DNA from 2 places in the Streptomyces sp. SLBN-8D4 genome. Region 2 is predicted to be linked to the other one. Evidence: predicted binding sites of a transcription regulator. Region 2 holds the regulator's gene; the other holds the start of a gene.
The links. The regulator HrcA, encoded in region 2, represses chaperone genes, less so after heat shock. The targets are predictions, from matches to a motif close to TTNGCACTCNGNNNNNCNGAGTGCNAA.
Positions count from the first base shown of each region.

Region 1: a site for HrcA is predicted at 2,165-2,191, ahead of groES (co-chaperone GroES). Genes of this name have one in related genera too.

Region 1 is NZ_JBMGQC010000001.1:3,978,327-3,981,731, forward strand. Features, by position in the region: gene groL (chaperonin GroEL) at 1-1,599, opposite strand, end outside; gene groES (co-chaperone GroES) at 1,712-2,020, opposite strand; gene RKD20_RS17665 (polysaccharide deacetylase family protein) at 2,319-3,104, opposite strand; gene RKD20_RS17670 (polysaccharide deacetylase family protein) at 3,101-3,405, opposite strand, start outside.
Region 2 is NZ_JBMGQC010000001.1:6,510,667-6,514,071, forward strand. Features, by position in the region: gene RKD20_RS29485 (DUF3097 domain-containing protein) at 1-652, opposite strand, end outside; gene RKD20_RS29490 (MBL fold metallo-hydrolase) at 684-1,415, opposite strand; gene hrcA (heat-inducible transcriptional repressor HrcA) at 1,566-2,585, shown strand; gene dnaJ (molecular chaperone DnaJ) at 2,586-3,405, shown strand, end outside.

The DNA.
Region 1 (3,405 bases), 2.5 Mb from region 2:
ACCGGCGGCCGGCTCCTCCTCTTCCTTCTTCTCGACGACCAGGGTCTCGGTCGTGAGCAGGAGGGAGGCGATGGAGGCGGCGTTCTCCAGGGCGGAGCGGGTGACCTTGACCGGGTCGATGACGCCGGCCTTGACCAGGTCGCCGTACTCGCCGGTCGCGGCGTTGAAGCCCTGGCCCTTGTCGAGCTCGGCGACCTTGGAGGTGATGACGTAGCCCTCCAGGCCGGCGTTCTCGGCGATCCAGCGCAGCGGCTCGACGACGGCCTTGCGGACGACGGCGACACCGGTGGCCTCGTCGCCGGTCTTGCCGAGGCCGCCCTCGAGCACCTTGGCGGCGTGGACCAGAGCGGAGCCACCACCGGAGACGATGCCCTCCTCGACCGCGGCGCGGGTCGCGGAGATGGCGTCCTCCAGACGGTGCTTCTTCTCCTTCAGCTCCACCTCGGTGGCGGCGCCGACCTTGATCACGCACACGCCGCCGGCCAGCTTCGCGAGGCGCTCCTGGAGCTTCTCGCGGTCCCAGTCGGAGTCGGTGTTCTCGATCTCGGCCTTGATCTGGGCCACGCGGCCCTGGACGGCGGCGGGGTCGCCGGCGCCGTCGACGATCGTGGTGTCGTCCTTGGTGACGGTGACGCGGCGGGCGGAGCCCAGCACCTCGAGGCCGACCTGGTCGAGCTTGAGGCCGACCTCCTCGGAGATGACCTCGGCGCCGGTCAGCGTCGCGATGTCCTGCAGCATCGCCTTGCGCCGGTCGCCGAAGCCGGGGGCCTTGACGGCGACCGCGTTGAACGTGCCGCGGATCTTGTTGACGACCAGGGTCGACAGGGCCTCGCCCTCGACGTCCTCGGCGATGATCAGCAGCGGCCTGGAGGCGCCCGCCTGGATGACCTTCTCCAGCAGCGGCAGCAGGTCCTGGATCGAGGAGATCTTGCCCTGGTTGATCAGGATGTACGGGTCGTCGAGGACGGCCTCCATACGCTCCTGGTCGGAGACCATGTACGGCGACAGGTAGCCCTTGTCGAAGGCCATGCCCTCGGTGAAGTCCAGCTCCAGACCGAAGGTGTTGGACTCCTCGACGGTGATGACACCGTCCTTGCCGACCTTGTCCATCGCCTCGGCGATGAGCTCGCCGACCTGGCTGTCCTGGGCGGACAGACCGGCGACGGCAGCGATGTCGGACTTCTCGTCGATCGGGCGGGCGGTCGCGAGGAGCTCCTCGGAGACCGCGGCCACGGCCGCGTCGATGCCCTTCTTCAGCAGCGCCGGGGAGGCACCCGCGGCGACGTTCTTCAGGCCCTCGCGCACGAGCGCCTGGGCGAGCACGGTGGCGGTGGTGGTGCCGTCACCCGCGATGTCGTTGGTCTTGGTCGCCACCTCCTTCACCAGCTGGGCACCGAGGTTCTCGTACGGGTCCTCGATCTCGACCTCGCGGGCGATCGTGACGCCGTCGTTGGTGATGGTGGGAGCGCCGAACTTCTTGTCGATGACGACGTTGCGGCCCTTGGGGCCGATCGTCACCTTGACCGTGTCGGCAAGCTTGTTGACGCCGCGCTCGAGGGCGCGACGGGCGTCCTCGTCGAACTTCAGGATCTTCGCCATGGGAGCGTGAGCCCTCTCGGAAATCTAGGTGAAAAGAGACTGCGCCCCGGGCGCCCGGCTTGTTGGTGATCGCGGGGGCCAGGGGCGCAGCTCAGAGAAATGCTGGGGTGAATTACTTCTCGATGATCGCGAGCACGTCGCGGGCCGAGAGGACGAGGTACTCCTCGCCGTTGTACTTCACCTCGGTGCCGCCGTACTTGCTGTACAGCACGATGTCGCCGGTCTGCACGTCGAGCGGAAGACGCTCGCCGTTCTCGAAGCGGCCCGGGCCCACGGCCAGGACGACGCCCTCCTGGGGCTTCTCCTTGGCAGTGTCCGGGATGACCAGGCCAGAGGCGGTGGTCTGCTCGGCGTCGAGCGGCTGGACCACAATGCGGTCCTCGAGCGGCTTGATGGCAACCTTGGAGCTGGTGGTCGTCACGATCCGACCTCCCCCTTCGGAGATCACGGGGTTGACTGTCTGAGGTGGCGACCAGGTGGATCCGTCGTCGCGGGTGCCGGACCTGCCCGTCGCTGTGTTGGCACTCTCCAGGGGGGAGTGCCAGAGCCGAGACTATGACCGCGATTAGCACTCGGTCAAGCGGACTGCTAATTCGCCGCGCGGGCCGGGCGGAATTCGGGTGCGGGTGGGTGGGGGTGGCCGTCCTGGGGGCCGGCCCCCAGACCCCCGCTTCGGCCCGGAGGGCCTCGTCCTCGAACGCCGGACGGGCTGAATCCACCTACAGGTAGTCCTCCAGGCGCCCCACCGTCAGGCCCCGCCGCTCCACCTCCCGCAGTACGGCCGTCGTCCGTTCCGTCAGGGTCGGGCCCGTCGTCCCCCCTGACGTCACCGACACGATGTCGCCCGCCCTCAGCCCCCGGGTCTTCCCCTTCGGCGGCACGCTCCACAGCACCACCGCCGAGAGCCCGCAGTCGGCCGCCGCGCGCAGCGTCGTGCGGTCGTAGGTGCCGTAGGGCGGCCGGAACAGCCGTGGCCGGATGCCGAAGCGGGACCGCACCTTCTCCTGCTGGCCGCAGATCTCGGCGCGCTGGCCGGTGTACGGAAGACCGCGCAGGGCGGGGTGGTCGAGGGTGTGGTTCTGGATGCCCGCGCCGACCGACCGGAGGCGCGCGAAGTGTCCGTAACCGGGGCCGACGACGCTGTCCGTGAGGAACATGCTGACCGGCAGCCGCAGTTCACGGACCAGCTCGACGAACCGCGGTTCCTTCTCGATGCCGTCGTCGAAGGTGAGGAAGACGACCTTGTCGGAGGTCTCGACGCGCCGCACGACCGGCGGCAGGCCGCCCCGGCGCGCCGTCGTGCGGGCCGGCGTCCGCGGCGGCTCCGGCAGCGGGGCCGGCAGGCCCCAGTGGCGGTAGGGCCGTCCGTCCGCCCTCGCCGGTCCGTACGACCCAACCCGCTGGACCGCCTTCTTCCCCAGCCGTTCGATGGGGTCCACGGACTGGGCGCAGCCGGTGAGGAGTACGGCCGCCAGCCCCGCGGCGACCAGGATGCGCGGTCTCACAGGTAGTCCTCGAGTCGTGCGACGGCGTATCCCTCGGCCGTGACCTTGTCCAGGAAGCGGCGGACCATGTCGGTCATCGTGCCCTTCCAGTCCGCCCGGCCCCGGAAGTGGCTGAGCACGATGTCGCCGGGGTGGATCCGCTGGTCCCACTCGCGGTACTCCCAGTGGTCGACGAAGACCTCCTCGTTCCAGATCGGCGCGTACTTGATGCCGCAGGACCTGGCCGCGCGCAGGGTGTCCTCGTTGTAGTTGCCGTAGGGCGGGCGGAAGAGGGCGGGCCGCTCGCCGTAGTGCCTCTCGA
Region 2 (3,405 bases):
AGTCCTGGCCGTGCGGGACGCGGGGCCACGCCTCGATGCCCAGGGACGACGGCTTCACCGCCTCCCAGATGTCGATGTACGGGTGGCCGACGACCAGGGCGTGTTCGCTGGTCACCTCCTGGGCGATGCGCCACTCCTTCGTGCCGGGGAGCAGGTGGTCCACCAGGACTCCCAGACGCGCGTCCGGACCCGGCGCGAACTCGGCCACGATCGACGGCAGGTCGTCCACGCCCTCCAGGTACTCCACGACCACGCCCTCGATGCGCAGGTCGTCGCCCCAGACCTTCTCCACCAGTTCCGCGTCGTGCCGGCCCTCGACATAGATCCGGCCGGCGCGGGCCACGCGTGCGCGTGCGCCGGGCACGGCCACCGAGCCGGAAGCGGTACGGGACGGCCGTACGGGCGCCTGCGACGAGGGCCGCACCAGGGTCACCACCCGGCCCTCCAGAAGGAAACCGCGGGGCTCCAGCGGGAACACCCGGTGCTTGCCGAAGCGGTCCTCCAGGGTCACCGTGCCCGCCTCGCAGCGGATCACCGCGCCGCAGAAACCGGTGCCCGGCTCCTCGACCACCAGGCCGGGCTCGGCGGGCACCTCCGGCACCGGCTTGGGCTTCTTCCACGGAGGGGTCAGGTCGGCGGAGTACTGGCGCATTCGGATGACGATAGGAGAACCGGCCCGGGGATCACCACGACACGCCGAAACGGGCCGCCAGCGCGTCCCGCTGCGCCCGCACGAACGCCGCGTCCACCACCGCTCCGTGACCGGGCACGTACAGCGCGTCCTCGCCGCCCAGGTCGAGGAGCCGGTCCAGCGCGGCCGGCCAGTGCTGCGGTACGGCGTCCGGGCCCGCCTGCGGTTCCCCCGACTCCTCGACCAGGTCGCCGCAGAAGACGACCTCCGGGGTGCCGGGCACCAGGACGGCGAGGTCATGGGCCGTGTGGCCGGGGCCGACGTTCGCCAGCAGGACCTGGCGGCCGCCGCCGAGGTCGAGCGTCCACTCGCCCGAGACGTGGTGCCGGGGGGTGACGAGGGCGTCCACCGCCTCGTCGGCCACCGCCGCGTCCAGTCCGCCCCGCACCGCGTCCGCCCGCAGCTCCGCCCGCCCGAGCCGCCCCGCCAGCACCGTCTCCACGCCCACCGCGCCGAACACCTCCGCCCCCGCGAAGGCCGCCGCCCCGAAGACATGGTCGAAGTGGGGGTGGGTGAGCGCGAGATGGGTCACACCGTGGCCGGCCAGTTCCCCGGCCTGCGCGCGCAGGCGGGCGCCCTCCGCCAGGCCGGAGCCCGCGTCGACCAACAGGGCTGTGCCCTCGCCGATCACCAGGCCCGCCGTACAGTCCCAGCCGGGAAGCCGGCACCGCCCCACCCCGGTCGCGACCCGCTCCCACCCGAGCTCTTCCCAAGTCACCGTCATACCGCGACGCTAGCCCTACAACCCGTCACGCCGGGACCAGCCTTGCCCAGGGACTACCCCACCGCCGTACACTGGCCGGGGAGCGCTGGCACTCGGACGGACAGAGTGCCAGGCGAGACGCAAAGGGAACGACCTCTGGAGGTGTGCGCGATGCTGAGTGAACGCAGGCTTCAGGTGTTGCGCGCGATCGTCCAGGACTACGTCGGCACCGAGGAGCCGGTCGGGTCGAAGGCCCTGACCGAGCGGCACAACCTCGGAGTCTCCCCGGCGACCGTCCGCAACGACATGGCGGTCCTGGAGGACGAGGGGTTCATCGCCCAGCCGCACACCAGCGCCGGGCGGATCCCCACCGACAAGGGCTACCGGCTGTTCGTCGACAAACTGGCGGGCGTCAAGCCGATGACCGCGCCCGAGCGGCGCGCGATCCAGAACTTCCTCGACGGCGCCGTGGACCTCGACGACGTCGTGGCCCGGACCGTGCGGCTGCTCGCGCAGCTCACCCGGCAGGTCGCCGTCGTGCAGTACCCGTCCCTCACCCGCTCGACCGTGCGGCACGTGGAGCTGCTCTCGCTCGCCCCGGCGCGCGTGATGCTCGTGCTGATCACGGACACCGGCCGTGTCGAGCAGCGCATGGTCGACTGCCCGGCACCCTTCGGGGAGGCCTCGCTCGCCGATCTGCGGGCGCGGCTCAACAGCCGGATCGCCGGGCGGCGGTTCGCCGATGTGCCGCAGCTCGTCGAGGACCTGCCCGAAGGCTTCGACGTCGAGGACCGGGGTACGGTCTCGACAGTGCTCTCCACTCTCCTGGAGACGCTCGTCGAGGAGAACGAGGAGCGGCTGATGATCGGCGGCACCGCCAATCTCACCCGCTTCGGACATGACTTTCCCCTCACGATCCGGCCCGTCCTGGAGGCTCTGGAGGAGCAGGTCGTCCTCCTCAAGCTCCTTGGTGAGGCCGGGGATTCGGGCATGACCGTACGTATTGGTCATGAGAACGCCTACGAGGGACTCAACTCCACTTCGGTGGTGTCGGTCGGCTACGGTTCGGGCAGCAACGAGGCAGTCGCCAAGCTCGGCGTGGTCGGACCGACCCGCATGGATTACCCGGGAACGATGGGAGCGGTACGCGCAGTGGCACGGTACGTCGGACAGATCCTGGCGGAGTCGTAAGTGGCCACGGACTACTACGCCGTTCTCGGCGTGCGCCGCGACGCGTCGCAGGATGAGATCAAGAAGGCGTTCCGTCGGCTCGCGCGCGAGCTGCACCCGGACGTCAACCCGGATCCGAAGACCCAGGAGCGGTTCAAGGAGATCAACGCCGCTTACGAGGTGTTGTCGGACCCGCAGAAGAAGCAGGTCTACGACCTCGGCGGCGACCCGCTCTCGCAGGCCGGCGGCGGTGGCGCGGGCGGCTTCGGGGCCGGTGGGTTCGGGAACTTCTCGGACATCATGGACGCGTTCTTCGGTACGGCCTCGCAGCGGGGGCCGCGCTCGCGCACCCGGCGCGGCCAGGACGCGATGATCCGGCTGGAGATCGAGCTCGACGAGGCGGCCTTCGGCACCACGAAGGACATCCAGGTCGACACGGCGATCGTCTGCACCACCTGCAGTGGTGAGGGCGCGGCGCCGGGCACCTCCGCCCAGACATGCGACATGTGTCGCGGCCGCGGCGAGGTGTCGCAGGTGACGCGGTCCTTCCTGGGCCAGGTCATGACGTCCCGCCCGTGCCCGCAGTGCCAGGGCTTCGGCACCGTGGTCCCCACCCCGTGCCCGGAGTGCGCCGGCGACGGCCGGGTCCGCTCGCGCCGCACGCTGACCGTGAAGATCCCGGCCGGTGTGGACAACGGCACGCGGATCCAGCTCGCGGGTGAGGGCGAGGTCGGCCCCGGCGGCGGTCCCGCCGGTGACCTGTACGTCGAGATCCACGAACTCCCGCACTCGCAGTTCCAGCGCCGGGGCGACGACCTGCACTGCACGGTCACCCTCCCGA